One region of the Desulfosporosinus sp. FKA genome, then DNA from elsewhere that is predicted to be linked to it. Evidence: riboswitches for the same ligand, from Rfam matches in the RefSeq annotation. Region 1 holds a riboswitch; the other holds the start of a gene.
What was found. Region 1 has a riboswitch for cyclic di-GMP ahead of B5771_RS22955 (chemotaxis protein CheW). Riboswitches for the same ligand answer to the same signal wherever they lie in the genome.
Positions count from the first base shown of each region.

Region 2: linked by a shared signal. The riboswitch ahead of B5771_RS14065 (hypothetical protein) and the one ahead of B5771_RS22955 (chemotaxis protein CheW) in region 1 are both predicted to bind cyclic di-GMP.

Region 1 covers NZ_NAHZ01000034.1:358,081-377,206, reverse strand. Annotated here, with positions in the region: gene B5771_RS23000 (PAS domain S-box protein) at 1-1,819, shown strand, start outside; gene B5771_RS22995 (ATP-binding protein) at 1,848-3,869, shown strand; gene B5771_RS22990 (bifunctional diguanylate cyclase/phosphodiesterase) at 4,151-6,310, shown strand; gene B5771_RS22985 (HAMP domain-containing methyl-accepting chemotaxis protein) at 6,433-8,298, shown strand; gene B5771_RS22980 (ribonuclease H-like YkuK family protein) at 8,428-8,901, shown strand; gene B5771_RS22975 (DUF1003 domain-containing protein) at 9,218-9,805, shown strand; gene B5771_RS22970 (ABC transporter ATP-binding protein) at 10,131-12,356, shown strand; gene B5771_RS22965 (ABC transporter ATP-binding protein) at 12,353-14,227, shown strand; gene B5771_RS22960 (DMT family transporter) at 14,350-15,222, opposite strand; cyclic di-GMP riboswitch class I at 15,639-15,721, shown strand; gene B5771_RS22955 (chemotaxis protein CheW) at 15,838-16,269, shown strand; gene B5771_RS22950 (methyl-accepting chemotaxis protein) at 16,289-17,437, shown strand; gene B5771_RS22945 (hypothetical protein) at 17,454-17,984, opposite strand; gene B5771_RS22940 (MerR family transcriptional regulator) at 18,253-18,690, shown strand; gene B5771_RS22935 (cyclopropane-fatty-acyl-phospholipid synthase family protein) at 18,736-19,126, shown strand, end outside.
Region 2 covers NZ_NAHZ01000030.1:26,786-40,205, reverse strand. Annotated here, with positions in the region: gene B5771_RS14075 (LysR family transcriptional regulator) at 1-804, opposite strand, end outside; gene B5771_RS14070 (putative sulfate exporter family transporter) at 1,038-2,054, shown strand; cyclic di-GMP riboswitch class I at 2,487-2,571, shown strand; gene B5771_RS14065 (hypothetical protein) at 2,784-3,038, shown strand; gene B5771_RS14060 (Imm70 family immunity protein) at 3,098-3,661, opposite strand; gene B5771_RS14055 (transglycosylase domain-containing protein) at 3,865-6,255, opposite strand; gene B5771_RS14050 (hypothetical protein) at 6,573-6,758, opposite strand; gene B5771_RS14045 (metal-dependent hydrolase) at 6,968-7,654, opposite strand; gene groL (chaperonin GroEL) at 7,918-9,561, opposite strand; gene groES (co-chaperone GroES) at 9,593-9,877, opposite strand; gene B5771_RS14025 (NYN domain-containing protein) at 10,146-10,985, opposite strand; gene mog (molybdopterin adenylyltransferase) at 11,166-11,672, opposite strand; gene B5771_RS14015 (MOSC domain-containing protein) at 11,672-12,106, opposite strand; gene moaC (cyclic pyranopterin monophosphate synthase MoaC) at 12,273-12,743, opposite strand; gene moaA (GTP 3',8-cyclase MoaA) at 12,747-13,420, opposite strand, start outside.

The sequences.
Region 1 (19,126 bases):
CCAAAGGAAAGAAGCTGAGAATAAACTCAAGCAATTAAACAGTGAACTCGAAGAAATCGTAGCCTACAGAACCTATAGTCTCGAAGAAACGAATGCAATTTTGGAGGAGGAAATCGCTGAACGAACCAGGATTGAAAATGATCTGGCCAACAAGAACCAGATTATGGATACGCTCTTAAACAATTTAAATGTTGGTGTATTAATGATTGAGATTTCGTCTGGGAAAACAATTTTTACGAATAAACGAGCGAAACAATTATTAGGCTGCGACTTAGATAATATCCGTATTGAAGAGTTATTGGATGACTATTCGGTTTATAAATCTAATACGAATGAACCTTACCCTAGAGAAGAAATGCCGATAATCGGGGGGATGCGGGGAGAACGGCGGCATGTCGATGATATGGTAATTGTTCGACCGGATGGGAGAAGTATGTTGCTGGAGGTTTTTGGAACGCCCGTAGCCAACACCGCCGGACAAATAGTAGCCAGTCTCGTGAGTTTTGAGGACATTACGCATCGGAAGCAAGCTGAGGATTCTATTCGAAACCTCAACGCGCAGCTGCTTACAACGAATGCCAGACTGGAAGAGACAAATACTTTGCTGGAAGAAGAAATTCAGGAACATTATGAGGTTGAAGCTCAGTTGCTTAAGGCAAAAGAAGAAGCTGATTCTGCGAACAAAGCCAAAAGCCAATTTCTTGCCAATATGAGTCATGAAATAAGAACGCCTATGAATGGGATCATAGGGATGACAGACTTACTGAAATTTACGAACTTGACGGATGAACAGAAACATATGCTGGCAACGATAAGGTCATCTTCAACCTTGTTGCTTAATATTATTAACGATATCCTTGATCTATCAAAAATTGATGCTGGAAAGGTTGAACTCTGCCCTGAATATGTCGATGTCAAGAACTTAATCCAAAATAAATTCAATTTGCTGAGAGCGGTTTCCAAGACCAAGGGACTGGATTTTGAAGTCAGCCTTGGAGAGAATGTACCAAAAGAAATAATTGTGGATAAGACTAGGCTGATCCAGGTTATTAACAACCTTTTAGGAAATGCCATTAAGTTTACAGAAACAGGGAAGATCAGTCTTTCCTTTAAGATGATTAAATCGATCAAGAATAAAGTCCTTTTGATGATCTCTGTTTCAGATACGGGGATTGGAATAAAGGAAGAAGATATACCGAAACTCTTTAATTATTTTACCCAGCTAGACACGTCTTTTTCCAAACGTTTTCAAGGGACAGGCCTTGGCCTTGCAATATCTAAACGATTGGTCGAGCTTATGGGGGGAGAGATCTTTGTTGAGAGTAATTTCGGCAAAGGAAGTACTTTTTATTTTACTTGCTTAGTCGAGGTACCTGAACATCAATCAAAGTTTGATATCATTTGCGATAAATCAATTGAAGAAAAATCAATGCTGCCCTTAAATATTCTTTTGGTTGAAGATGATTTTGTCAGTCAGTTAATTATTAAACAAATAAGCAAATTAAAAGGCTGGCATTTAACAGTGGCTTCAAATGGCATAGAAGCTATAGAATTCTATGAAAGCAATAGCTTTGATTTGATTTTAATGGATATTCAGATGCCGCGAATGAGCGGATATGAGGTCACTAAGGCTATCAGAAAAAGAGAATCAATAACAGCGGATCATACTCCCATCATAGCAACTACAGCTTATGCCATGAGCAGTGACAAAGAAAAGTGCTTAAGCATGGGAATGGACGATTATATCAGTAAACCTATCGATATCCGGAAACTTTCTACAATGATCAAAAAGCATACACGATTGGAAAATGATTTATAATTGATTAACAAACACGGAAGTGAAAAAAATGTTAAGAACTGATGGAGATAGAGTACCCCATAAGTGTAGACTCACCCCTGTTGAAATTAATACCCAAGTTGTCAGAAGAATGGGCAAAGACAGGAGTATTGCTATTTTCAGGGATATAAGTGGCCGTTTGCAAGCTGAAAGCGTTATTATAACCCAACAGAAATTGTCCGAACTTGCCCTGCGTGAGAGTGAACATAAATATAGGTCTCTATTTATGAACATGACAAGTTCTTTTGCCTATTGTGAAGCAATTTGGGATAAGAATGGCGATCTTGAAGATTACCAATTCAGAGAAGTTAATGATCACTATGCTCGGCTAATAGGCAGAGATAGAACTGAACTCATTGGAACAAGATTTTCGGAAGTAAACAACATGAATCATCATGATCAAAAACTTTTGCTGAAACAAATTAGTGATTTTCTTAAATCAGGCGAGTCAAAGTACGAAGGTGAGTTCTTCAATGAAAAATCAAAACATTGGTATTATAGGTCCCTTTATTGCATAGGCAGCGAATGCTTTGCAGCAATTATTACAGATATCACCAAACCTAAAAAATATGAAATTGAGCTCAGGGAGGCCAAGGAGGAAGCGGAAAAGGCCAGTGTGGCTAAAAGTGAGTTTTTAGCAAATATGAGCCATGAAATCAGGACTCCCCTTAACGGTACGGTAGGTATGATTGATTTAGTTCTTCAATCACCTCTGACTCCAGAGCAGTATGACTGTTTGGAAGTTGCTAAGAGCTGTGCCTATTCCCTCTTAAACATCATCAATGATATTTTAGATTTTTCCAAAATGGAGGCAGGTAAAATGCAGACTGAAAGCATTGACTTTAACCTCAAAACACTTTTGGAAGAACTAGTTAAAGCACATAATCCCAGTGCCGTAGGCAAAGGTTTGGAGTTAACCAGTTCGATTTCTCCCTCTATACCAACGTATTTGAAAGGAGATCCCAATCGGCTTAGGCAAATCCTTAATAATTTAATTAGCAATGCTATAAAATTTACATCTCAGGGACATGTGACTGTCCAAGTTCGTGACACCAAAGCTGCGGATATATTGAAAACGAGATACGCGTTGGAATTTTCCGTTTCCGACAGCGGAGTCGGGATAGCAGAAGACGAAATGGAAAGGTTGTTTAAGAGCTTTAGTCAAGTAGACAGTTCCCATACTCGAAAATATGGCGGTACAGGTCTGGGGCTAATTATTTCCAAGCAATTAACGGAGTTAATGGGAGGAAGAATGTGGGTTGAAAGTCGAAAAGGAGAAGGAAGCACGTTCTTCTTTACCCTTGAGTTTCCCTTGGGGCAGAGCACTGATGAACAACAATTGTCGGCGAAGAAAATTACAAAGGGACAATACCCCTTAAATATCCTTCTGGTAGAAGACAACTTAGTAAACCAGGATGTTCTCACGAAGATGCTGCAGATGGGAAGCCACAACGTTCATAAAGTCTGTAATGGCTTGGAAGCTTTAGAGGTTCTCAAACAACAGGAATTTGACGTTATACTCATGGATATCTATATGCCTGAAATGAATGGAATTGACACGACAAAGCTAATACGAGAAAGAGAAAAAAAATATAACCTAAAATATACACCGGTAATTGCGCTGACGGCTTACGCCTTGCAAGGAGACAGAGAGCGTTTTCTTGCTCAGGGTATGGATGAATATCTATCTAAACCGGTCTTGATGGAAGACTTATTGGATGCTGTTCAGAACGTTACCAATACTGCTGCACCCAAAGTGGCTAAATTTCCGGGTGATATGCAGGGAATACGGATTTCCAGCCAATTAGTGGCTTTAATCACTCAGTTACTAGATTTAATAGCCAATAACGATTTACCAGCTATTGAGAGAACGGCTCACCAATTGAAAAAACTGGCCAATAAACATGACGCAGAAGAGTTAAAGATTTTAGCCTTTAAAGTCGAACTGGCCTCAAGACGAGGCGATTTGCAAACGGTTATTGAAACTATTTTAAAACTAAACGAGGAATTTGTGTCTAGACGAATTATTTAATAATAATCAAAATTGCTTAATATCTTTTGAGGTGTTTCCAAATCATAAATGGGTGGTGTCATTCGCAAATCTTGATTTTAATTGCAGAGAAGCTTTCTTGCGGCTAAGGATAAGGACCCGGCCTCTAGAAAGCTTTTTTTTTGTAGAGGAATTTATCCAGTTTTAACATTGAATTAACATTTGATTCATTAGATTTTTACAGAAAGCAATTAAGATGTAAATGAGGATTAATTTCTCGCAAATTCGACAGCATGGTGAATGCCTGAAGAAGGGGTTTTTAGATGTTTGCGTCTAAAGTTAAAGGCTTACCAAAACTATACCAACTACTAAAAGACAATAAAACAATCTGGGTAGTTTATCTTGACATCATTAATTTTCATGAAGTTGAGTTTCGTTATGGTTATAAAATTTGTCAGGAAATTTTGACTGAGATTGAAAATGAGATATATTTCACTCTTAAAAAACAACGTAGTCTTTTCCTGTTCTCACATTTGGAAAGCAGAGGGGGAGATGATTTCGTTGTTTATTTTGTTCCCGGAGAGAACACACATTGGGAAATGTCTGATCTACTTGAACAATGGGTTCTTCCTATGGAAGAACGGTTTAATCGCAGGTTGAGCAAACTTGTGAAAGAAAAGATCCGCTTGCGCACCGGAATTGCCCGGTGTGTAAATATAGACAGCAGAAGTGCTGATTATTTACTTTATGCGGCGGTGAAAGAGGCTTTTCTTCTCAATAAATCCGAACCAGATCCTCAATTTTTCGCCCGGCGCGAAGAGATCACCCATTTAATTGAAGAACCGGAGAAGTACCTGAGAACAGCTTTTCAACCAATCATCGAGACACGAAATGGTGATATTTTTGGTTTTGAAGCACTGACCCGTATACCAGGTTCAATTTGTTTCAGCGATATTTCAGATCTCTTTCCCTTTGCTGAAAAAATAGGTCAACTTTATCCTATAGAAACTCTTTGCCGCCGGCAAGCAATTAAAGCTTATCCCAATGTTTTAAACGATAAAGAATTTCTATTTCTGAACATTAACCCTCAAATCTTGCTTGACCCTGAATTTGCCTCTGGCCAAACGAGAAAATTGCTTAGTGAAATGGGAATTACACCTGCCAATGTTGTGCTTGAAATTACCGAGCGAAGTGCTATTGAAAACTACGCCGCCTTTCGCGATGCCTTAGATCATTATCGCGGTCAGGGCTACTTAATTGCCTTAGATGATTTAGGGGCCGGCTATTCTTCTCTGCAATCCGTCGCCGAACTTCATCCGGACTTCCTCAAAGTTGATCGGTCTTTAATTTCGGGAGTTCACGCTGATCCCACAAAATGGGCTTTACTGGAGACCTTTGTTACCTTTTCCAAGCGTATCGGCTGCAGTATTATCGCCGAAGGGGTTGAAACAGATGAAGAAATGCGAACCGTAGTCCAGCTGGGTGTTGATTATGTCCAAGGTTTTTTTGTCGCCAAACCCGATTTCTTCCGGGGGAGTATTAACCCTGCAGTTAGGGAAATTCTCAATCCTGAGCGCCGTTTTAAATATACGGAAAATAAACCTATCAATTCCATGATAGAACCCTTGCCCCTTTTTGCAACCAATGTCCTTGTCAGTGTTGTAGAAACCTATTTTCGTGACCATCCTCATCAATGGCTCGTTGGGATTACTGAGGATTCGCGAATCGTTGGAGTTATGCAGCGGGATAGACTATTTGCGGCTCTGGGTACCCGTTATGGGGTTCCTCTTTATTTAGAACGTACAGTTCCTATTTTGATGGATACCAATCCGTTGATGGTTGAAGATACTACGCCTTTGGAAGTTGTCTCTAGTCTAGCAATGCAGCGTTCTGATTCCCAGCTTTATGACGGAATTATTGTTGCTAATCAACGAAAGCCCATCGGTATGGTATCTGTAGCAAATCTCATGAAAGCTATGTCAGAGAGACAGATTCAGTTGGCCCAAGGAGCCAATCCCCTGACAGGGTTGCCTGGTAACCTGCGTATTGATCAGGAAATACGGCAGCATATAGAACGGGATCTTACCTTTGGCCTTCTCTACATAGATCTTAATAAATTCAAATACTACAATGATTTATACGGTTTTCAACAGGGCGACTTAGTAATCAAAATGTTAAGCGAGGTCTTGCTGAATGTGAGAGATTCTTTGAACGACGAGACCTTTGTCGGACACATAGGTGGTGATGATTTTATTGCAATCGCTTCCCCAGCAAATCTGGAAATTTTAGCGGCTAATATTATTAAACAATTTGAGCAATCTTGCAAACAGTTACCAGGTCAAGAGAACTTAAGCGTTGCTTTGGCTGGGCTCGTCATTAATACTGCTGAGCAAAATTGGACGCCTTTATTAGTCTCCGAGCGGGCTGCTCGAATTAAAAAAGAAGTAAAGGCTTTAGGAGGCAACTCTTTCATATTGCGCTAAATAATTTATGGAAAAAACTAAAATCGAAGCGAATTTCAGGCAAACGATTCATCTAAACGTGAGACGCCCACTTCAAATGGGCGTGGCCCCGTTCTAAATCGACGATAATGGAGGAATTATTGTTGAAGATAAATAATATGAGTAGAATTTTATCAAACACAAATGTAACTATAAAAAATACTTTCAAAGCTATTTCTCGCAAATTAAAATTCTTAACGTCAAGGAAGAAAAATTCAATTAATAATAAGACTGTAACGAAATTACTTGGAAGTTTTCGTAACTTAAAAATAGCCTATAAAATTAATAGTTTGGTTCTTATTATGGCTATCTTGATGGGCTTTATCGGCTACATAGGTTATGCTTACTATCAAAGACAAAATAGCGAATTTAACAAAATGTATGCCAGCTCGTTATCAGCCGTTAAGGTTTTAAATGAAGTTAGGGCTAATACAGGAGCGGCAGAGGCTTTGTCCATGGAGATGATTTTAGCTCCTATTGACGAAATCCGCAGACAAGAAATTCTTAAGGATCTAAAAAATGCTGATACTACCATAGATGCATCTCTTAAGGACTTTGCTTCAATCCGTAAAAGTTCGGGGGAAACCGCAAAGTTAACCAGCTTAAAAAAAGCCCTTACGGACTACAGAAATGAAAGGCAAAAGGCTTTCGACCTCAGTGACCAAGGAACAAAACAAGAAGCCTATTTCGATTATACCAATAATGCTTTAACTTATGTTGATAGTATACATATTCTGCTTTCGAACCTGATTTCTTATAATCAAGAGTCCATGGATAAAACTCTTGCCCAAAATAACCAAGATTTTCTTTCCGCCGGCAAAGTTTTGCTCATTTTTCCAATTGCTGCGGTTCTTCTAAGCTTGCTTTTAGGCTTATTTGTAGCGAGACTTTTAGCAGACCCCATCAAGGAAATGTTAAAAAGTGTGCAGGAAGTTGAACGTGGGAACTTAGTAGGTCATGATGAAGGGCTTATTGCCTCAAGGGATGAAACAGGTCAATTAGGTCTTGCTTTTGATGCGATGCGAACTACTCTGCGTAATTTAGTCGGTGCAGTTTCACGATCCAGTCAACTTGTGTCGGAATGTGCTCAGGCAATTCAAGTAATCACTGAAGAAAATTCTCTTGTTTCAGGACAAATTGCCGGTACTATGACAGCAGCTGCCTCTGATACTGAAAAGCAAGCGGTTACAGTCAATGAGGCTTCCGCTGCTATCCAGCAGGTATCTGCAAGCGCCCAGCAAATTGCAGCTACCAGCATTTTTGTTGCAGATCTTACCGAGAAGACCTCCAAAACAACAAAATCTGGCCAGGAAGCAATTGACAGAGTTGTTCAACAGATGTCTGTCATAGGAAACAGAACTAAACAAATAGAAAATAACATTAATAATCTTAACGCAAGTAATAGTGAAATTAAGGATTTTACGAAATTTATCAGTGATATTGCTGCGCAAACCAATCTGCTGGCTCTTAATGCTGCCATCGAAGCAGCGAGGGCTGGTGAACATGGACGAGGGTTTGCTGTGGTTGCTGAAGAAGTGCGGAAGCTGGCAGAACAGGCTCAGGAAGCCTCGAAGCAGATTAGCTCCTTGATTAGTAATAATCATGACAATATTACCTCGGTGGTTTCAGTTATGAAGGACGCTTTAAATGATGTTGAAGAGGGGATTCAAGTCGTTGAGACCGCCGGAGAAGCATTTGCCGTGAACAATGGTCATATTGAAGAGGTATCGACTCAGGTCAGGGAAATATCCACTTCGATCCAGCAAGTTGCTGTCGGCAATCAACAGATCGTGGATTCGATTTTTAATATACGAAGTTTTAGTGAGGTTACAGCACAACGTGTTCAATCTGTGACAGGTAATATTCAAGAACAAGTGGCAACCACCAGTCGTTTGACTAGGGCAAGTCAAGAATTAGCCGCAACCGCTCAAAAACTTCTCACTTCAATCCAAGAATTCAGAGTCAGTTAATTCCTTTCAATGATTCCCCTTACTCTCCAAGAAACGAGTTTTAGTGGAGTAAGGTATAGTTTTACTATTATTGAGTATTACTTATTATCATCCTTTAACAGAAGCGATAAGTGGAACGGAGATGGTACTGTGTACAGTATGATGTATGGTGAAATCTCTTTCGAAGAAATGTACTCAATAATCAAAGCTTATTTATCGCAAGATAAGAAAGGAGAGTACAAAGTCTCAATTGGTTCAGACAGCCAAAACTTTAATGATACTAAAATACCAATAACCGTTGGCATTCATAAAATTGAAAATAAAGTCGGTAAAGGCGGAATTTTCTTCTCGGAAATTAGAAGAGTTAATAAAATAAGCAATATACGCCAAAAGATTTATTATGAAACAAATCTAAGTTTGGAACTCGCCGAAAGATTAAACGGAAAATTTCTTAATGATAACATTCCCAATAAGATAGCAATTCATGTTGATGCCGGATATAATGGTCCGACGGCTAAGTATATTGCTGAAATAATGGGTTGGGTCAGATCTTGTGGCTTTCAATGTGTCATCAAACCGGATTCCTACATGGCGTCCAGCGTTGCTAATCGATTATCTAAATAAAGTATTATGATAAATAAAACCGGGATTGCTTCCGGTTTTATCTAGTTTTTAAGTTCCCTATTTCTGTAAGTGGGGGGGCCTTCGTTAATTTCAGGTGGGGTAGAGCGTAAGCGAGTTCACTTTCGTCAATGGATAAACATATGATGCAAAGTACTGTGTAAGTTTTGCCAGGCAGATTTTGCAATAATCTTAGCTAAAAAGACTTATAAAAACGATCGAAGGAATGATCGGAAGGGTGGATATGTATTATCGAAAAACAAACGGGAATAATTCTAAAAAGCAGATATGAGTTAGTATCAGATATGGGAGTTAGAATATGAATGAAGTTAATAATATTAAAGGTGCTTTGGACAACCCTGAGGAGGCATCTCTATTTGAAGGGTTTGATATTGCAATTCAAAAAAGAGACATTCAACGAATTGACAGATTGGTTGATGATTACGAAAAGAGCATTTTAAATCGGCTGGAAGAAGACTATACCAGCAGAACTACATACCCTGACCGCTTAGCCGATCGTATTGCTCAATTTGGCGGAAGCTGGAAGTTTATTATTTATTTCGGACTGTTTTTGGCTGCTTGGATAGTCTGGAATGGACTTCTTTGGACAAAGTCGTTTCATTTTGATGAACCACCATTTATTCTCCTAAACTTATGTTTATCGTTTCTGGCAGCTTTTCAAGCCCCAGTTATCATGATGAGTCAAAACCGACAAGCCGCCCGTGACAAACATGAATCGGTGATTGATTTTGCTATTAACTATAAGGCTGAGCTGGAGATTGATGATATGCAAAGTCATTTGCATCGTATTGAAACTGACGGTAAGAAAAATATGGAGCAAGTTAAAGCCGAGTTCTCACAAATCAGGAAAACTCTGGAGTCTATTGAAGCTAGGCTGGATAAATAAGTGAATAAACATGAGTAAGGAAATTCCATGTCAGAGGAGCAGCGCATACGACTTTAAACGTAGTGCGCGGGCACCTCTTTTTTTATGTAATTGGATCTTAACAAATCCAAGTGTCCTTCGCGCCAGATAAGTATCTTTACGCTGAAAAATAGAATTGAAAATTAAGCATATAGAAATGCAATCAAATACATACTAATACCTGCACTGGGAGCATTTACAGAGTTTTTGTATAACTGACATAAGAGTAAGGATAATGTTACGACTGAAGGTTTAAGACTTAAGGTTAATGGGTTAAGATTTAAAATTTAAGGAGCTGTATTGGCTGATGCTGAGACTATGGAGATATTTAAAACCCTATACGTTGTTAATTATCACAGCTGTAATTTTGATTTTTTGTCAGGCTATGGCAGACCTTTCCCTGCCGGACTATATGGCCAATATTGTCAATCAGGGAATTCAACAGGGGGGAGTCCTTAATGCTGTTCCTGTGGCCGTGAGACAAAGTCAGATGAGCAAGCTTACTCTTTTTATGACTCCTGCCGATAAGGCGGAGGTTTTGAAAAATTATACCTTAATCGACAAATCAAGTCAGGAGTATGAAAGATATGTCCAAGCGTATCCAATTTTACAGAGGGAATCAATTGAGGTTCTAAAATCTATCGATCAAGCGGAAATTAATAAGCTGAACCCAGTATTTGGCCGGGCATTTTTAGCAGTTTCAGGTATTGAAAAAATGAAATCTACCGCTAATGGGGGCGTCATTTCTTTTAACGGAATGAAAGTTCCAGCGAATACAGACTTATATGCCCTTATTTCCAAACTTCCTCCAGCTCAACTGGCTCAACTAAACGAAAAAATCAATCACCAATTCTCTGCCTTAAGTGATAGTATGATTATTCAAACAGCTGTCAGTTCCGTTAAAGCAGAATATGCTGCATTAGGCATGAACACAAACAAAATTCAAAATAATTATATTAACAATACGGGTATGGTGATGGTCTTAATCGCTTTAGTCAGTGCAGCCTGTACTATCATGGTAGGGCTTACCTCAGCAGTCATAGCCGCAGGACTGGCACGGGATTTGCGTAAAGGTGTATTTTCAAAGGTAGAGAGTTTTTCTAATTCAGAGTTTGATCAATTTTCTACTGCATCACTGATCACGCGGACTACCAATGACATTACCCAAATACAGACTCTGATTGTCATTCTGATCAGAATGTTTTTTTATGCTCCAATGATGGGTGTCGGTGGAGTGATCAGAGCTCTGGGTAAGAGCACTTCTATGTCTTGGATTATTGCTGTTGCCGTAATTGTGCTTTTAGGTTTGATCTCCATCGTTTTTTCGGTAGCTATGCCCAAGTTCAAATTAATTCAGAAACTTATCGATCGACTAAATTTAGTAACTCGTGAAAATCTCTCCGGGATGATGGTCATTAGGGCCTTCAACACCCAGAGATTCGAAGAAAGTCGTTTTGATCGGGCTAATTCTGATCTGACAAAAACCAACCTATTTGTCAATAGGGTTATGGTAGTCATGATGCCGGCGATGACCGTGATTATGAATGGAGTTACACTGCTCATTGTTTGGATTGGCGCTTCTCAAATAGCCAATGCAGGGATGCAGGTTGGGGATATGATGGCTTTTATGCAGTATGCCATACAAATTATTATGGCCTTTTTAATGCTGTCGGTGATGTTTATTATGATCCCAAGAGCATCAGTTTCAGCTCAGCGGATTGCCGATGTCTTGGAGGTTAAACTTGTTATCGTTGATCCGCAGACTCCAAAAGATTTTGATCCTAAAATTAAGGGCGAATTAGAATTTAGGAATGTTTCCTTCAGGTATCCCGGCGCCGAGGAAGAAGCTTTGCAAGGCATAAGTTTCAAAGCCCTGCCGAATCAGACTACAGCGATTATTGGCTCGACAGGTGCAGGTAAAACAACCCTTATTAACCTGATTCCTCGTTATTATGATGTTACAGGCGGTGCTATCTTCTTCGATGGAATAGATATCCGTGACGTAACTCTGCATGATCTACATGACAAGATTGGATATGTGCCTCAAAAGGGTATTTTGTTCAGCGGAACTATTGAATCTAACTTGCAGTATGCAGATGAATCTGCCTCCCGAGAGGATCTCATCAAAGCTGCAGATATTGCCCAAGCCACTGAGTTTATTAAGGAAAAGCCGGAAGGATTATTGACAGGGATTGCCCAAGGCGGAACAAACGTTTCAGGCGGACAGAAACAACGATTATCGATTGCCCGAGCTTTGGTAAAGAAACCGGAACTTTATATTTTTGATGATAGTTTTTCTGCCTTGGATTTTAAAACAGATGCGGCCCTCCGTAAAGCCCTGAAGGCTGAAACAGGAGGAAGTACGGTCCTTATCGTTGCCCAGCGCATTTCTACGATTATGAACGCTGAGCAAATTATAGTCCTTGAGGAAGGGAAAGTGGCGGGAATCGGGACCCATGATGAATTAATGAAAACTTGCGAGGCTTATCAAGAAATAGCCTTGTCTCAGTTCTCGAAGGAGGAATTAGCATGAGCGTGGAGACCAGGAAGAAGTCATCTCCGCGGGGTCCCATGGGTGGTGGTATGGGCGGCGGTCCCGGTGGTATGATGCAGGGGGGCGAAAAGGCTCGAGACTTCAGGGGCACCATGAAGAAACTATTAAATTATTTGCGTCCCTATCGGACGGCCATGATCTTCGTATTTATTTTTGCCGCTGCCAGCTCAGTCTTTTCTATTGTTGGTCCCAAAATATTAGGAAATGTCACCACACACCTTTTCGAAGGCGCTTTAAGCAAGCTTTCCGGCAGTGGCAGCGGAATAGATTTCAATTATATTGGGAATACGATTCTCCTTTTGGCAGGCTTATATTTTTTAAGTGCTCTTTTCAGTTATGTCCAGGGCTGGGTTATGTCAGGTGTGGCTATGAAAGTCAGTTACCAGTTTCGCAAGGATATTTCAGAAAAAATTAACCGTATGCCCTTGGGTTATTTTGAACGAACAAATCATGGTGAAGTGTTGTCTCGAGTTACGAACGATGTAGATACCCTCAGCCAAACACTAAATCAGAGTCTAACGCAGATTATTACCTCTGTAACGACGGTTCTTGGTGTGCTGGTCATGATGCTCAGTATAAGCTGGCTCTTAACCTTGGTGGCTTTCCTGGTGATCCCCTTGTCCATGATCATTATTATGGTTATCATTAAATATTCACAGAAATACTTCAAGCTGCAGCAAGATTATTTGGGAAATGTAAATGGTCATGTAGAAGAAATGTATAGCGGTCATGTGATTATGAAAGCCTTTAATGGCGAGGAGAAAAGTATTGCGAAGTTTGAAGGCTTTAATAGCAAATTATATAAAGTAGCCTGGAAATCACAGTTTTTGTCAGGCCTGATTATGCCTATTATGAGTTTCGTTGGAAACTTAAGTTTCGTTCTCGTTAGCGTTTTAGGCGGTTGGCTTGTCATCCAAAAATCTATGCAGGTTGGAGACATTCAGGCATTTATTCAATATGTACGATCATTTACTCAGCCGATTACTCAATTGGCCAATATTTCGAATATACTGCAGCAAACAGCAGCTTCAGCCGAACGTGTTTTTGAGTTTCTAGCCGAGGAAAATGAAGTTCCGGAGAGCACCAATCCAGTTAAACTGGAGAGTGTGCAGGGGAGTGTGGAGTTTAGAGATGTACATTTCGGCTACGAAGCAGATAAGATCATTATCAACAAATTTTCCGCTTACATAAAACCTGGACAAAAGGTTGCTATTGTTGGACCGACGGGAGCGGGTAAGACTACGATCGTTAAGCTTTTGATGCGTTTTTATGATGTTAATGATGGTGCAATTTTGGTTGATGGACATGACATCCGCGACTTCAGCAGGCATGATCTGCGTTCTTTATTTGGTATGGTTCTTCAGGACACCTGGCTTTATAATGGAACCATTATGGACAATATCCGTTACGGTCGTCTCGAGGCAAGTGATCAGGAAGTAATGGAAGCGGCGAAAGCCGCACGCGTCGATAGTTTCGTTCATACACTGCCGAAGGGATATAATATGGTACTAAACGAGGAGGCTTCAAATGTCTCGCAAGGGCAAAAACAACTCTTGACTATTGCTCGAGCCATCTTGGCTGACCCGAAAATACTTATTCTCGATGAAGCCACCAGTTCTGTCGACACCCGGACGGAAGTCGAAATTCAAAAGGCTATGGATCACCTTATGGAGAACAGAACGAGTTTTATTATTGCTCATCGTTTATCCACGATCCGCGATGCTGATTTGATCCTTGTCATGAATCATGGCGATATCATAGAGCAGGGGCACCACAATGAACTTCTGGCAAAAGGCGGCTTTTACGCTAACCTTTATAATAGCCAGTTTGAGGCTGCCGAAGCAGGCTGATGAGGTTATAACTTCCTATGGTACGTTAATTCGAGATTAATTGATTAATATTCAAGGAGGCTTTTGATTGCTCAAGAGCCTCCTTGATCTTTCCAGGTTATCTAACGCATTTTCGAACAGAGTTAGGGTTCTCTAATAACTAATAAGACTCCGGCAAGTATTAGGACTGAACCTATCCCAAATGGGAGTCCTACGTGTTCGCCGAGAAAAAGCCAGCCAAGCAAAGTTCCTGATAGGGGCTGGAAGAAGAAAAACAGACTTCCGCTGGCGGCATCGACCATTTGCAGGCCTTTGTTCCACAAAAAGAAAGCAAGGGCAGTAGAAACAATGCCAAGATACAAGATTCCACCCCAAATAGCAGGCTGGGCCATGACGGCGACTGGAATTTGGCTGGCCTGAGAAGCCGCAAAAGGGGTAATAAATACAGTTGCTGTAAAAATCGCATAGGTCGTAACAACAAGTTGAGAGTAAGTGCTGGGAACTCGTTTGATGAGTACAGACATTAAGGCCCAAGTTACTGCTGCAACGCCTAAGATCAGTCCTCCAAGCCGAGAAGTTGTACTAATATCTCCGATACCAACAATGCACAAGACGCCAATGGTTGCCAAGATCACCGAGAGTCCTTTGCGCAGGGTCATTGTTTCCTTTAGCAAGAGGCGGGCGAAAATAACCATGAAGGCCGGGGTTGCCGAGGTAATAATAGCCCCCATCTGAGCCGTCGCCAGTTTTGTCCCCAGAAATTGAGTCCAGATCGATAGGGCATAGCCTGTTATGCCAATCGTCAGAATTAAGGGGACGTCTCGCTTACGTATTCGCCAAGATTGATGGGTTAGGACTGCCATGGCTGAAAGGACGAGGAGCGCGATTATATAGCGCAGCCAAACTAACTCTAAAGGTGGTATGACGGTAAGAACCACTTTGCTAATGACATACATACCTCCCCAAATTGTCGCAGCCAAAGCCAAATAGATAGAGCCTAGTTTATTTTTGGACATTTAAGTTCCCTCCGTCGTCAATCAAATTAAGTCCTTATTCCAGACGGAAGATGTACCCTTCGATCCGTCAGGATAAAAGGGCATCGGGAACATCATTTTCAAACAGTGGCGCTAAAAGCATGCCAATTCACCTCCGTAAAAAGGAAAATTCGCCTTAACAGACCATTTTTCCTTTAACTTTCAAATTTTAATTTAGATAGATAAAACAATCCAATTATATAATGCCTAAGAACGTAAGATTTGTACGTTTTATATTTAATTTGTTTAGAACGCTACTATATATTAGGTACTTAGAAGAATAACATTTTTTGAAATTGATTCGTAACCTTGAAAATTATAAGCATCGGGGGTGAAATATTCGTTATATTTTTATTAATTTCAACTTTTAACTACATTGTTATGTTATAATATACAACAAAAGACAAAGGCAAACTTGGTGAAAGCCAAGGACGCAAAGCCACGGGTCTTTCTATTTGTGGAAGATAGCCGGGTTGCATCATACAGTAAGAAATGTCTTTGTCGTCAAGAAGAGCTGTCTTGGCGATTTTGCTTTCTTAGCAAAGGAGTGATAAGAGAAGTTTAAAGATTCAGAAAGGAGTGAATTGATTGAGTTATATGCAGTTAGTTGTATTTAGATTGGGTGATGAAGAATATGCCCTCGAAATTACGTTTGCTCAGGAGATCATTCGAATTCCGGAAAGAATAACTAAAATGCCTTATCTGCCTTCCTACATTGAAGGAATGATTGACTTAAGAGGTAAGGCGATTCCGATTATTGATTTAAAAAAGCGATTTGGTGTTGGACAATCTGAGAGAAGTGTTGACAGCCGTTTGCTTATTTTGAACATAGAGAATGTAGGAATTGGGATAATTGTGGATGATGTCTCAGAAGTTATAAAGGTCGAAGAACAATCGATTGAAAGGCTTAATGCAGAACTATCAGGTCTCGGAAGTAACAGAGTGCAAGGTGTTGTTCGGATTGACGAGCGTTTAATTCTTTTGTTGAACGGGCTGAATTTTAAGGCTGAAGTTTTAACGAGTAGATAGCAATGGGAGTGGTTTAAAGATGATAGCTTTAGCGGGCGTTGAGTCGTGTAAGTTTATGGCAGAATTTATGGCTGATTTAATACCGGGCGGAATATTGTTCGGAGTTGTTGAACATGACACCTTTGTTTGGGTAAAATCCTCTGAGTCCTTTTCATTAGACATCTTTCAGGTTGGCAAGAGATTAAATGAAGATACAACGACGATGCAAGCAATACAGAATAAGAAGGTTCTAACGCAAAATATTCCCCGTACGGTTTATGGTTTGAGAGTAGTTATCGTCTCAATCCCTATCATCGATGATAAAGGAGACATCTGGGGTGCATTTACTATAGCATTTCCTAAGTTACACCCTGTAGCTGCCGCCTTTGGAGATTTTGCCCCTATTTTAGCCGAGATGTTCCCTGAAGGGGCTTATATATATATGTCAGACTTAACAAAGATTGCTTATGCACAGGCCTCCGATAAATTTGACATGCCGTCAATAGCCGTAGGCTATGACCTAAAGGAAACAGATATTGCTTATCGGGCGCTGCAAACTAAAAAGCCTATTATTGAAGAAATTGACGCTTCTAAATACGGGCAGCCATTAACTATTGCTAATTTTCCCTTGTATGATGATGAACATAAAAATCTCGTCGCCACTCTGGGTATTGTGACACCGAAAAAAACGGCAGTAACCCTGCGTGAAATGTCAATTAACTTAGAAAGCAGTCTTGAAGGTATAGCCGCCGCCATAGAGGAGCTTTCAGCATCTGCGACGGAAATACACACCAATGAAGGGGAACTTAATACGGATATTAAAGGGATAATAAATATTTCAGAAGAGATAAATGAGGTATCGGCTTTTATTAAAGAGATCGCTGATGAAACGAAAATGTTAGGATTGAATGCAGCTATCGAAGCAGCCAGAGCTGGAGATGCTGGCCGCGGTTTTGGTGTAGTTGCTGAGGAGATAAGAAAACTGTCTGCTCAATCAAAGAGCACAGTCCCCAGAATTAAACAATTAACTGATACAATAAAGGAAAAAGTTGAAGAAGCGAGCCGAAAAAGCAATATCTCCTTAGACGCCAGTCAAGGTCAAGCGGCCGCCTCAGAAGAGATTTCTGCAAGTATCGAAGAAATTACGTCCATGTCTATGGAATTAAGCAATCTCGCTAAAAGTTTATAATCATTTTCTGTTTGAGCTAATGCTTTAATTCCTGACGGACCTGTTCAATTTTAGTAGTCGCTGAGACAAGGTCTTCTTTGCTGCTTTTTAATTGACACTTACTCAGATCACCGGCACTACTCAAACTATCGTTGAGTTCAAAAAGGGATGATGTTAATAATCTAGACGCTTCGGTTAAATCAATGATCATTTGGCTGTTCTGGGATGATTGTTTTAGAGCATTACAATTCAGGTAATCATTGGCGGCAAGCTTATATAATTTATCTAATGAGGCTGTTATTTGCTTTTTACTCCTTTCCTTTGAAGCGGTTATCTCTTGATATTGTTTTAAGATGTCTTCCAGAGAATTTTCTATTTCTGTGGGAGTCATAGAAGGATTGGTAATTGTCGGTACAGTATCTGAAAAATCCTGCCAGGCAGATACTCTTTGGTTAAACGCTAATTTCAGAGCAGTAATGGCAATAATGATTACAATAATCGTTATTCCGAGGCTGGTAAGTTTTCTCTGCTTGTTAGCAGCCGTTCTGATTAACCACTGACGTTTCACTGTTCACCCTCCTTTCCTAAAGACCATATCTGTTCTAAAACGGTCTCCATATTCAGTAAAACATATGCTAAAAGCGAGTACCTAATTCAGGCCCTCGCTTTTTTGTGTGTAACAATTACGGATTATAAAAGTTAGGTTCAATGGATATTATATAGTATGCAAAAAATGTATTTATTTGTAAAATTGTTGAGTTTTAAAGAGTGATTAACGTTGACGTTAATGTTATATTAGTGCTAATATAATCTTAGCAACAGTAAGGGAGGATATTGTGGATAACTATAAAATTGACCAAGTTGCTCTCCAATGCGGCTTGACCAAACGAACCATCCGATATTATGAGGAGATAGGGATATTACCGCCGCCTAAACGCAGTGAAGGAGGGACTAGGTACTATAATGAAGAGCACATAGAATTGCTTAAAAGAATTAAGTATACTAAAGACGCCTTAGGCTTATCGCTGGAGGAACTACAGCATTTTATTGCGCTTAGCAATCTCATTGAGTCTCAAAAAGTAAGCTTTAAACAAACGGCTGAGCGCAGAGAGCAAAGGGAAAAACTGTTGAGTATAATAGACACCTTAGATGAAGAACTTAACTTAATCGAACAGAAAATCTTAAAAATTGAACGGGTTAAAAAAGATTTAACCAATCTGAAGAAACGAGCTCAAGCGGTAATTGAGAAAATTAACTTAGAGGAAGTTAAATAAAGTATTACCTCTAGGATTTTATCAATTCCGAAGGAGGTAAATGGAATGAGTATTGATAAAACGTTCTACAACAACGTCCTTAAAAATATGTTCGCTGATCCCTGCGAAGTTAAATATTGGGATGGGGACGTTAAAAAATATGGCGAAGGAGAGATTCAATTCCGAATTAATTTCAGTGAGCCCATACCTAAATCAGAAATTATCAGTGATCCTTCCCTGGCCTTCGGCGAAGGCTATATGCGTAAAAAAATTGATATCGATGGAGCTGTACAAAAAGTCATCGAGTCGATTTATAATAATCAGAACAGTTTTCTGTATGATAAAAAACCTTATGTTAAATTCGCTAAGATTCTTTCCAATACCCTAAGGAAAAGTAAAGATGATGTTCAATATCATTATGATATTGGCAATGATTTTTATCGACTTTGGCTGGATG
Region 2 (13,420 bases), on a different contig from region 1:
AGAAAACTGGAGTTTTTCTTTTGTCTTAATCGGTACCGTCTTAATTACCTTAGCCGCTATTTCTTTGTGAACAACAAGACGAGATACAATCGTGATCCCAAGACCATTAATCACCGCTTCTTTAACTCCCTCATTGCTGCTGAAGACAAAAGAACGGTTTATTTTTACTCCTAAGGACTTTAAAAGATCATCGGTGAAAGAACGTGTTCCTGAACCAGATTCTCTTAAAATCCAAACCTGATCTTGAAGATCTTCAGGGGTAACTTTGCTAAGCTTGCTTAAAGGATGTCCGTTCGGAACAATTAAAAGCATGTCATCATGCATAAATGGTTCCTCTTCAATGCCGGGAAGGCTCACTTGACCTTCGACAATCCCAATGTCCAGTTGGTTTTGGTGGAGCAATTGAGCAATTTCCTCTGTATTAGCAATTGTTACTGATACCTCAACGTTTGGGTAATTTTCCGAAACTTCAGCCAAAAAACGGGGCAAGACATATTCACCGATTGTAAAACTTGCGCCAATTTTCAAAGCTCCTGTGACGACATGGCGAAGATCATCAATTTCACTTTTGGCCTGATCATAATGACTGAGAATCTCTCGGGCATGCCGGAATAAAGCTTCTCCGGCCGGAGTAAGACTTAAACGCCTTGAAGAGCGATGCAGAAGTTTGGCACCGAACTCATTTTCCAAGTTGCGGATGTGGAGACTGACGCTTGGCTGGGATAAAAACAGCTCTTCAGCAGCGCGAGAAAAACTGTTTTGCTCGATAACTGTCACAAATACTTTTAGAGATTCCGTAATCAAGACTCATAACCTCCTTAACAATAGGCCTAAAAGTAATGCCCTCGCTTAAAAATGCATGTACGTATTAAATAACCATATGCTTAACATTAGACATCTAGATTGTAAGTCTAAATTACAGCCTTTATATTTAAGTGCAGAAACCTGAAATTAAGGTCTTTAACAATGAACCTGTTCCGGAACAATAGGTTAAAAAGCTTTCAGGAAATTTTGCATGGCATGGAAGGGTTGAAAAAATGTCTCACAACATCGAAATTCCAGCGGTCACTTTACAAAAATCTAATTTATTCAAATTGTACGGGGGTATTTTATTTACCTTTGTTATTGCAGGGATCGGCACAATCGCCTCGGATTTGCCAGTCCTTGACAGAATAGGCGCTATGCTCACCTCAATCTTGATTGCAGTTTTATATCGCAACGTTTTCGGTTATCCGGAAGATATCCGCACCGGAATACAATTTTCTGCCCATAAGATCCTTCGTTTTGCAATTATTCTTTATGGTTTTAAGCTCAACATTGATATTGTTTTAAACCAAGGAGGCCTGCTGCTAATTCATGACACCTTAAGCATCATTGTTGCAATCAGTGTGACATTGCTTTTTGCCAAACTTTTTAAAGGCGAAAAGATGCTCTCCCTTCTTTTAGGCATCGGTACAGGTGTTTGTGGTGCTGCTGCTATTGCTGCCGTTTCTCCGATTGTTAACGCCGATGATGAGGATACAGCCCTCGGAGCAGGTATTATCGCCTTAGTAGGCACTCTGTTCGCGATTGGCTACACTTTGATTCGCCCCATACTCCCAATTACAGCAGTTCAATTTGGCATTTGGAGCGGAATTAGTTTGCACGAGATTGGTCATGTTGCTGCGGCTGCGGCAACGGCAGGACCAACAGCCTTAACGATTGGCTTATTAGCCAAGCTGGGTCGAGTTTTCTTACTCATTCCTCTAAGTCTTATTCTTTCCCTTTGGACACGTAAAAATGGTCAGGAGACTGCCAAAAAAGCGCCATTTCCCTGGTTTTTACTTGGATTTCTCATTACAAGTATTATCGGTACCTATTTTCCTATTCCTAAACATATTTTATCAGTAATTTCAAACGACATTGGTCCGTTTTTATTAGCTGCCGCCATGGTAGGCCTGGGCCTCAATGTTCATTTATCCAATTTACGCAGCCGGGCCTTGCGGCCGGTTTTGGCCATGCTTATTGCCTCAATTGTCCTTTCAGCCTTCTCATATTTTACACTTTGGTTTTAGGCGATTCCAAATCAATCCTTTTTAGCTTAACAAATTCTGAGAAGCTCAAAAATATAAATATTATATGTAATGTATTAGAAATTACTATTCACAATTCATCATTGTCTTTGCCCGTACTTCACCATTAGAAAGGGCGTAGAAACCATTTTGGTCTACGCCCCTTTCCAATACCACCCCACCGTTTATGCTTTTCCCATTAAGGTGATCATGACTCAAAATTACATCCAAATTTCGAACAAAATTGAGCTAGAATCTGCAAATAGGACTATAGGCCCATTGGTTTGGCTAAATGACCTATACTGTCTATAATTGATCACAATTACCATTAGGACTTAACCCGTATATTGTCTATACTTATTGTAAAAGTATCGTCATTATTTTCTTTCAAATGCTGTATTTCGAGATTATTCGAAATCTATTCAGCCCCTTATATTGTGACAAAAGCAAACTTAGTGAAAATTAAGGGCGCAAAGCTATGGGCCTTCCAGGTAATGCTGATGGTCGCCAAGCTTCCGAACCGTCGTCTAACAAAAAGGCAATTATTCTAAGGATAAAGCAGCTTTTTGTTTTAAATGGCAGAAATTGGGGTGAGGTCTTATGAAGAGTATAGAAACCTGGTATTCTAAGCCCATAGGTATCCAGAAGATAGTTTTAATACTATTTATAATAGGCATTTTGCTTTTAGGCCTACTTTCTACGCACACCATTCTCACAAGAGGGTCATCTAGTATGATATCTTCTGCCACTGCCAAAGAAACTATTAAACATACATATTCCTCAGCTTCTTGGTATCCCTTAATTAAAGATATCCAAGTCGACGGAGAAACTGTTACAATTCTGACATATATCTACCCAGATCCAGAAGGCAAACAACTAGCTGAAAACATTTCTCGGAAAATGTTATCCGAAAACAATTTTTTATCTAAAGTGGAGATTTATGGGTTAAACGTTAACAAAATTCTCCTGTTTTCAATGAACAAATAAGAACCACCCCCACTTGAAGAAGTGGGGGTCTTACGTTTGGATAAAAAAAGAAGGGTTTCTTAAGCAATCTCTTTATCAGTTTCAATTAATGAGTTTTCCAAGGTTTTTAACAAAAGATCAAATAAATCCCGGCCATCATTTACAAGAAAACAATTCACTAAATTGGAGTAATTACTGCATTCTCTTTTCCTCAGCGATCCTCTTTCACTTAAATCTTCAATATCTAAAATAATATCTGTTGTTTCTATGTACTTCAATCTTTCACGTATATCTTTAAGCTCACCTATCAGCTTCGGTACGTCAACCCAATCAAGCTTTCCATTATAGAAGTGGATTAGTAAATATGGAAATTCTGTTCCCCAACCTCTAGGTTCAAGATAGTAGCTAATGGTAGAGCAAAATGAATGGAACAAATCGCGATGTTTGGCCTGATAGGACAAAAAATCAATTTTAAAACCGATTGCCATACTAATCACCTCATTAATTTTACTTAAGCTCAAATATTTCCGATTTTCCATAGTCTTTACTATCTTCTTCTCATAAGCAACGAATCTCCTTAACATCCGAATTTGAGCAAGAGGATTAGGTTGATTATAGTTCCGAAGAGCAGTTACAATTGGCATGGTCTGCTTACTTCTTAAATAAGTATATAATACTCGGATATAAAACCTTTAAATAGTGCCTTATGGCACAAAAATTAATGCCAAAAGCACAAATTACTCACTCTAATCATGTTAATATCTCTTGGAGAATAAGAAAGACGCTTATCCAGCGTCATACCAAAAAACTTTTTAAGACATTAAGCGGTAAATTATCAACTCTTTGGTTAATATGAACCCCCAATACCCAATACTCTCTGCACATCACTTATTCTATCTAGATAGGAAGAACGTCTATCCTTATCCTTTATTTTTCCTATCTTATTTTGAGCATCTAAAAAAACAGCTTCCCTATTCTCTGCTGAACTTTGAGGTGTTAATGATTCCAGGGCTGCTAGAGCAGCGTCGGCATCTTGTTCAGCTTTTGTCTCCTGGTCCGTTGGTTGGGGAATTTGATTCTCTTTGGGAATTATTACTCGATTGGTTATATTTGAACCGTCTTTTGCAGACTGCGACACGTTCACGCCGATCTGCCCTCCTAAACCCTTCTCTAAACAAGTTTTAGAAAACATATCTTGAGTTCCTGTGTCAAAGTCGGTAGGATTACCCCGCCAATCAATAGTTTTAAAAACAATTCCCTGTGGTTGGAGAAAATCTGCTTTTGGGAGACCTTCATGTATCTTGGTCATATAGTTCAACCAAATGTGTCCAGGATAGGTAGAGCCGAACAAATTGTCAACTTCCTTGGGGATATCATACCCGCACCATACAACGGTTGTATAATATGATGAATAACCGCAGAACCATCCATCTTTACTGTTTTCCGTAGTACCAGTTTTCCCGGCAACTATTTGGCCATCAATTTTTAAATTGTGCCCAGTGCCATAGTTCGAACTGATAACTCCTTTAAGAATATCGGTCATCATATAGGCAGATTCCGGTGAATAAATCGTTTTCACTTCTCGGCTGTTTTTATAAATCGTTTGCCCCAGATTGTCAATCTTTGTGACACAACTGGGCTGAGCATACCTTCCGCCGTTCGCTAAAGTATAGAAGCCCCCGGCTTGCTCAACAGGTGATACTCCTTCTGTGAACCCTCCAATACTCGCGATGGGGTTGTTATCTTCAGGATGAAGCCCCGCATACCTCATCGCCTCTAAATAGGCCAACCCCGTTTGGGGTTTTATTTTTGCCAATACCTGGTAAGCGACAGTATTAAGAGACATTTCCGTTGCCAATCGAATACTTACAGGCCCATAGTATCGGTTTTCTTCGTTGCGCGGACCATTAGGAATATATTGATCAGTTATCCGAGACAGAGGATGATAACCTAATTCGAAGGCAGGAGCATAATCCAGTAACGGTTTAATTGATGAACCCGGTTGCCGATAACTCAGAAAGGCCCGATTATACACATCCTGATCGCCTCTCCCTCCTACAATTGCTGCTACATAACCCGTTTTATTATCAATTGAAACCGCTGCCCCTTGCATACTAAATTTATTATTTGCAGGATTGATATCCGTAAAATCCTGCAAGCCATTATCCAGAGATGATTGCAATAGGGATTGTTTGGCAGGATCAAGCGAGGTGTAAATTGTGTACCCACCGCTGCGGACTCGTTTATCATATCGGGAGTAAATTTCTTTATATTCAGACTCATAATTATTTCTTTCATCGTCTGTCTTAAATGCATAATTAAATTGGAAGCCATCTTGTTCCATCAACGCCCTCACTGTACAATCAATAGCGTAGCTTGTCATATAATTTTCAGGTGTTGCTACAGGTTTGTGAATTGTGAGAGTTAACTTACTATCCTTTGCTTTATCATACTCAGCTTGTGATATTTTTCCTTGCTCCAGCATGGCATTGAGGACTATATTTCTTCGTTGTGTCGCCTTTTTCGGATTAGTAACAGGGTTAAACAGCGAAGGATTATTAGACATTCCACAAAGAGTTGCTGCTTCTGCCAAAGTTAACTTAGAAGCGGGTTTTGAGAAAAAGTACTGAGCAGCACTTTCTATTCCATAGCACCCTTCACCATAGTAACAATTGTTAATATAAAACTCCATAATTTGCTCTTTCGTATATCGCTTTGTCAAGTCGAACGCTATGAATATTTCAGTTAACTTGCGCGAAACCGTTCTTTCCTGTGTAAGCAATACATTTTTGGCAACTTGCTGAGTGATCGTCGAACCGCCAACTGTTGCTTTACCTCTGTTCAACAAGTACAATATACCGGCCTTTATCGTTTCTTTATAATCTAAAGCTCCTTCTGTAAAGAAGTTCTTATCTTCAACCGCGATATACCCTTGAGGTATATAATTAGATACATCGGTTAGGTCTACATAGTTATAACCGCTTAAACCTAACTTGGCAATTGACTTATTGTCCTTATCCAATATCATAGTGCTGCCAGCTCTCTTAAAGGTTAGTTGGTCTATATTTCTTACTTTAATAATTGCTTGTTCCTTGGCTGAATCTATAGCAGGTTTATATACCACATATAGAACTCCAAGAACACTTGATAAGATGATGGTCAAAGTTAACAGAGCAAATAAGCAATACTTAATAATTCGACCAATTCGACTGCCTTTGGGGTTTTCAATTATAACCATGATTTATGACTTCCTTAACAGATGTATTTTTGAAATTCTGTTTCGTTTGTGTTTGGCAAGTTAACGATTCCAGGGGAATACCAACACAATTTAATCTTTATGCGGCGTTCTTCTTATGTATTACTATATACCAAATCCATGGAAATATTTGGTATAATTTGTAGGACAAACCATTACTTTTATCCAGTTTTTTGAATAAAATTGTCTACTGAGAACAATAAAACAGCAGCCTCTAAGACGCGCTCCCCTTGACGGGAACAGTTCTTTAAGGCTGCTGTTTTATATTTATGCTCATCGCAAAAACTATTATTTAATAGTTATCTTATCTTCTGAAGAAAACTTATAATTGACATACTCGTACCTATCAAAAAGGAAGTTATAGCAATCCACGTCCATATCTTTTTTAACTTTCCAGACTCATTTACAGTGACAAAATAACTGTCGATAGCCAAACGATCGGAGACAGTTTTATCCGGTTCCCCAATGCCCTCAATGTCTTCCATTAAATCACCCACCTTCGGTCTATATCATCTCATATTTTTTCTCGGAAACAAAGGCTTTTTTAAGTGAACTCGTTTCAGCTAAAGCTGAACATCGGGGCTTCAGATACAATAATGTCCAGTGGACATTATTGCCGAGCCGCCTTTCCCAATAGGAATACTTAGCGGCGAAGGATGACTCTACCACCTGAAGTTAACGAAGGACCCACAGATCACCCCTTTCTAACAACGAAAGCCATAAGCTTATTGGACATATTCAACATCCTGACAATCGCCAGGAAAAGCGCCAGATATCGGATCAGCAACTTGTCTAAAATCCCACCGGTTTTAATGGAGACTGGGAACTTGATTCTTTTCTTAACGATAGGATACAAGGGTGCTATTCCGCCGGAAAAGAAATCTGCTCCAATATGGACGATGTATCCGACCATAAACGGCTTAACTAAAGGTATTCCTACATAGTGCTTGTAAATGGTTAGCCCTTGCAATGTGTTAAATGCATACCAAGCGACAATGATTCCAATCAGGGAATGAGTTATGCCACGATGTTTTATAAAAGCCATGATCAATAGAATAATCCCAATTACCATCATGGCTAGATGAAAATCATAGCCGTTGAACTTAAGATTAATTTTATCGCTGATATAGATTGCGGCCGCACCCCCCAGCATTGCGGCAATTCGACTCTTTCCAAAGGGGCCTGCAATTTCTTTGGTCGCAATACTTCCCGGCTGATCAAGGTCCGGCGCGAGACTTCCTAACACCACTGCTCCAGCAGATACAGCAAAAGTTAGTAAACCATTATCGAGCCCTGGCCATCTTAGCATAGGCGCTGTGAATGTTGCAGCTGCCAAACCAATGGCGACATGCGTTTTGCCCATCATAACCTGTCTAATCATCGCCTTTCTCATTATAGAATTTTTGTCCAAAAAGATATTTTTTCAGTCTCCAGAGGCGGATGTAAGTCTTCCTGAAATCATAGAGCGACTTGGTCACAAAGATGGCGAAACAACAAGAGTTGTCTATATGCACACGACAAAGGCCATGAAACACGAAAAAAGAGGCTTCTCAAAAGTTCAGAAAACTCATGAAAAGCCTCTAATTTTCTCAATGAGGACTCAAGCCTTTAAATCGGCTTGTAACAAGGGTTTCAGGCGTTGACTTACATCATGCCGCCCATTCCGCCCATGCCACCCATGCCGCCCATACCAGCCATAGCAGCAGCACCATTGTCTTTAGACGGCAGGTCAGAGACCAGGCACTCAGTGGTGAGCAGCATTGCAGCGATGGAACCGGCGTTTTGCAGAGCTGAACGTGTAACCTTAGCAGGATCCACGATACCGGCTGCGATCATATCTTCATAAACTTCGGTTACAGCGTTGAAACCGGTTCCTCTATTGGAGGAGCGAACTTTCTCAACAACAACCGAACCTTCTTGACCGGCATTGTTAGCGATTTGACGCAGAGGCTCTTCCAAAGCACGGCGAATAATCATAACTCCTGTTGCTTCATCGCCTGTCAGTTCGAGTTTATCTAAAGCGCTGATAGCATCAATCAAGGTTGTACCGCCTCCGGCAACAATACCTTCTTCAACGGCAGCACGCGTAGCAGCTAAAGCATCTTCGATTCGAAGTTTCTTTTCTTTCATTTCAGTTTCAGTAGCTGCACCGACTTGAATTACAGCAACGCCGCCGGATAATTTTGCTAAGCGTTCTTGGAGTTTTTCGCGGTCAAAGTCTGAAGTGGTCTCATCAATTTGTCTCTTGATTGCTTCAACACGTTTCTTAATATCCTCGACGTCACCGGCACCTTCCACGATAGTGGAGTTTTCTTTAGTAACGCGAACTTGACGTGTACGTCCAAGCATCTCGACAGTAGTATTTTCCAGTTTCAGGCCAAGATCTTCAGTAATAACTGTTCCGCCAGTAAGTACGGCGATATCTTCCAGCATAGCTTTGCGGCGGTCACCGAAGCCAGGGGCTTTAACACCAACACAAACGAAAGTGCCTTTTAATTTATTAACAATGAGGGTTGCCAAAGCTTCTCCGTCAATATCTTCTGCAATGATCAACAGTTGGCGGCCTGCTTGTACGACTTTTTCAAGTACAGGCAGAACATCTTGAATTGAGCTGATTTTCTTATCGGTAATCAGGATGTAAGGATCGTTGAGCACCGCTTCCATTTTTTCGGTATCAGTAACCATATAAGCCGAAATGTAGCCGCGGTCAAATTGCATACCCTCAACAACTTCTAACTCAGTCGTCATGCCCTTAGCTTCTTCAACGGTGATAACTCCGTCCTTGCCTACTTTTTCCATAGCTTCAGCAATTAAGCTGCCAATTGTTTTATCACTGGCAGAAATTGAGGCAACTTGGGCAATAGCTTCGCTTGTTTCTACAAGTTTAGCATTGGCTTTAATGTCTGCAACAACAAGCTCAATTGCTTGCTCAATACCACGCTTAATTCCCATAGGATTGGCGCCGGCTGCGACATTCTTTAAACCTTCTCTAATGATGGCTTGGGCTAAAACGGTTGCGGTCGTTGTTCCGTCACCGGCAACGTCGTTAGTTTTTGTAGCGACTTCTTTAACAAGTTGAGCACCCATATTTTCAAACGGATCCTCGAGTTCAATGTCACGGGCGATAGTAACTCCATCATTAGTGATTAAGGGAGATCCGAATTTTTTATCTAATACAACATTACGGCCTTTAGGTCCGAGAGTAACACGAACAGCTTCTGCGAGAGCATTTACACCACGCTCTAAAGCATGTCGAGCATCTTGATTAAAAACTATTTGCTTTGCCACGTTATTCACTCCTTAAGTAAATGTTAATTAATTAACCGAGAACAGCCAGGATATCTGCTTCTTTTAAAATTAGGTAGTCTTCACCATCATACTTAACTTCAGTACCTGCATACTTAGAATAAATGACTCTATCACCTGGTTTAACATCAAGTGCAATGCGAGTCCCTTTTTCCATTTTGCCAGGTCCTACAGCCACAACTTCGCCTTCTTGCGGTTTCTCTTTAGCCGTATCTGGCATAATGATTCCGCTCTTTGTTTTTTCTTCCATCGGGAGCGCTTTAATGACTACCCGATCTGCGAGAGGTTTAATGTTCATGAAGAAAAGACCCTCCTTAATGTTATTTGTTATTTTATAATTTGTTAGCACTCGGCTTTATTGAGTGCTAACAATATCACTATAATAATATGCAAGGGGACAGCGGAAAGCAACCCCCCCAATTAGCCAAATATACTCTTGTACCTAAAATATATCACATTTTCTCCATTTTACTATATAGGCCGTTTGATTATACAGCTTAGAACTTGCTCGAAGGCCTTTAAATCACTAGAAACTATAGTTTCCATATTATTACCATTTTATTCATCTACTCCTCCGAAATTAGTTTTAATTGGCGTTGGCTTACTTCATCAAGCATTGGCCCAAGGGCTTCCCTAACTTTCTTGTGTTTTTGGTTAAGAAGGTAAATCTTAGTTTTACCTATTTTCAAATTACTGTCCAGATGCTCCTTCTCAGAAAGCATATTTTCCTTCAACAAATACCGAATCAACTCTTTGACTTGAGGAATAGAGCGCCCTAAAAGTTCAGCTAAGGCTGCTCTTGCCTTTGTTGAAGCCACATAAGGTAATCGGATTTGCAGCGAGCCAATAATTTGAACCCCCCGCTCTAAATCCGTTTGCGGTTGATACTCTGCTTCCGGGTTCTCATGAAACACCCATTCTAAAAGGTCGTCCTCTTCGCAATATGGCTGCAAAGAATGATGGATACTGCCGCCTACCCCAATAACTTGTACATCTTTACCCCAAGCTCTGATTTTGCGTAAAAGGGAAAGGAAATCTCCATCACCTGTAATTAATAAAAACAAATCGAAGGTCGCTGTTCGTGTGAGCAAAATTTCTTGGGCTTCCAGCATCAGTTCCAAATCAGCAGCATTACGACGCAAGCCGGTACTGGCATAATTATTCTTACTAAATACATGTCTTGTAAAGACATTTGTCTTCTCAAAGGTTGTTTGCGTACGCCAAAATTCTTCACGATCAAAATTAGCGTACAAATAAATAGCTTGTAAATCCAAGGTGTTTTTTTGAGCGTAAGTTTGTAAATATTGAACTAACTGTTCCGGTGTCAATTCATAACCTCGTTCAAGCAAACTTGTCCAGATATTTTCGTAATCAACAAACGCAATGGCTTTTGTCATTGTTATCATCACCTTTCAAGCCACCTCTGTAATATCATACGCTAACCCCTGGACAAGAGTGACAAGCAAAGAGATAAAGATAAAGAGCTTTCACAAAAGTGTGCAAGCCCTTAACTATAAGTCATTATTTATCCAATCGTAAGACTCCCACTTCTTCAAGTGGGAGCGGGTCCCCCGTACTCTAGTTCACTAAGTTATCTTTTTATCGGGAGTGGCACATTCGCTTGCTTCTCCCTTGAGAATTTGAATACCGTGCGGCAAAGCAGAAGAAATCGCTGTAAAACATTCGCGAACAGCTTTAGGACTTCCAGGCATATTAATAATAAGAGTTCTCTTTCTGATTACAGAGACAGCCCTGCTTAACATCGCTTTTGGAGTCGCTTTTAAACTTTCATGGCGCATCACTTCCGCTATGCCCGGTACTAACCGATCAGCGACCGCCATTGTTGCTTCAGGCGTGACATCTCGCAGGGAAAACCCAGTTCCGCCGGTCGTCAATATCAAATCCAAGTTCATTTCATCAGCCCACAAACGCAGGGTTTTTTCAAGGAGCAATTGATCATCAGGAAGCACTGCATATTCAATAACTTCCCAGCCCATTTCTCGAACCAGCTCTTTTAGGACTGGACCTGAATGATCTTCTCGTTCTCCGCGTGATCCTTTATCACTTGCTGTAATTATCCCAACCCTTACCACTATTCTATCACCTCAATTGTATCTCCTACACGAACCGCTCCACCTTCCAGTAAACGAATAAAAATCCCTTCCTTGGGCATGACACAATCTCCCGCTTGATAGTAGATTGCGCATTTAGAGTGACATTCTTTGCCGATTTGGGTTACTTCTCCAACACTTGTTGCACCTATTTTTAACTTTGTGCCGATGGGAAGCGAATATAATTCCAACCCTTCCGTCGTTAAGTTCTCGGCAAAATCTCCTGGGCCAACGTCCAGCCCTTTGTCCTGCATGGTCTTGATACTTTCCATACCTAACAAACTGACCATTCGGTGCCAATTTCCGCCATGAGCATCGCCTTCTAGTCCAAAACCGACCTTTAAAATTCCCTTACCAATATTTTTTTTACGCATTCCTTTTCGCTCACTAACGCAGACTGCAACAATTTTACCCACCTTCATCACCATTCTTTCCCCGAGTTTACCTTTACTTGCTCTTAATAAATAGAAACTGAACCATATGACATTTATTGTTTAGCTTATTATCCAGTTTTCAAGATCCCCACTTCTATAAGTGGGGGTGGGTCCTATTGTTCACTGTATCTCTTATTCTTGCCTTTGATCAGCGCACATAATGACCGCTTTTGCCGCCCTGTTTTTCTACTAAATATATTTCTCCAATCGTCATGGATTTATCAATAGCTTTACACATATCATAAATGGTTAAGGCGGCAATACTCACTGCCGTCAGTGCCTCCATTTCAACTCCTGTTTTTCCTTGAACTTTTACAACCGCTTCAATCTCAACTTCCCCCGGGTCTTTCAAATTGAAACTCAGTTTGGCACCTGTAATTCCCAATGGATGACACATTGGAATCAGCAGAGACGTCTTTTTGGCAGCCATAATCCCTGCAACCTGAGCAACTGCCAAGACATCCCCTTTAGCAATTCCCCCACTGCGAATTCGAGCTAAAGTCTCTTGCTTCATCTGGACATTTCCATGAGCTACAGCAACGCGGAAGGTTTCACTTTTATCGCTGACATCGACCATTCGAGCGCGACCTTGTTCATCAAAATGGGTTAAATCTTCCATTCTCTAACCTCCGATTTGAGACATAATACGCTGACCTTGCAGAGCTTCCTCATTCATATGATGCTCCGCAGGCTTACACCATACTGCTTGGGCAAAGATATCTAACAATTCCTGATCTGTACTGCCATTTCGTAAGGCTTCTCTTAAATCAATTTCCAACTTATTATGCAAACACGGCCTGAGTTTGCCGTCAGGTGTTAAACGGATGCGATTACAGGTACTGCAAAAATGACGGCTCAAAGCGCTAATAAAGCCTACGTTTCCTTTATAGTCACGGAGTTGAAAATATTCTGCCGGCCCTCCGCCTAGAATCTCCTTTGCAGGAACATATTGCTTAAGTCCTAACAATTCTTTCATCTCTTGAATAGGAACAAAATCACTCCGTCTTTCAGAACTTGAGCCAATCGGCATGAGTTCTATGAAACGAATATGAATAGGATACTGTTTGGCTAATGTTAAAAAAGTCGGCAACTCTTGAGTATTAAAATCACGAACAACAACAACATTAACTTTGACCGGCTTCAGCCCGGCTTCAAGGGAGCGAAAAATTCCTTGAATCACCTTCGAAACATCTCCGCCGCGTGTAATCTCAGCAAACCGCTCAGGATTCATTGTATCCAAACTAATATTTACACGCCTTACACCTGCTGCTTTTAAATCGAAGGCTGCTTCAGAAA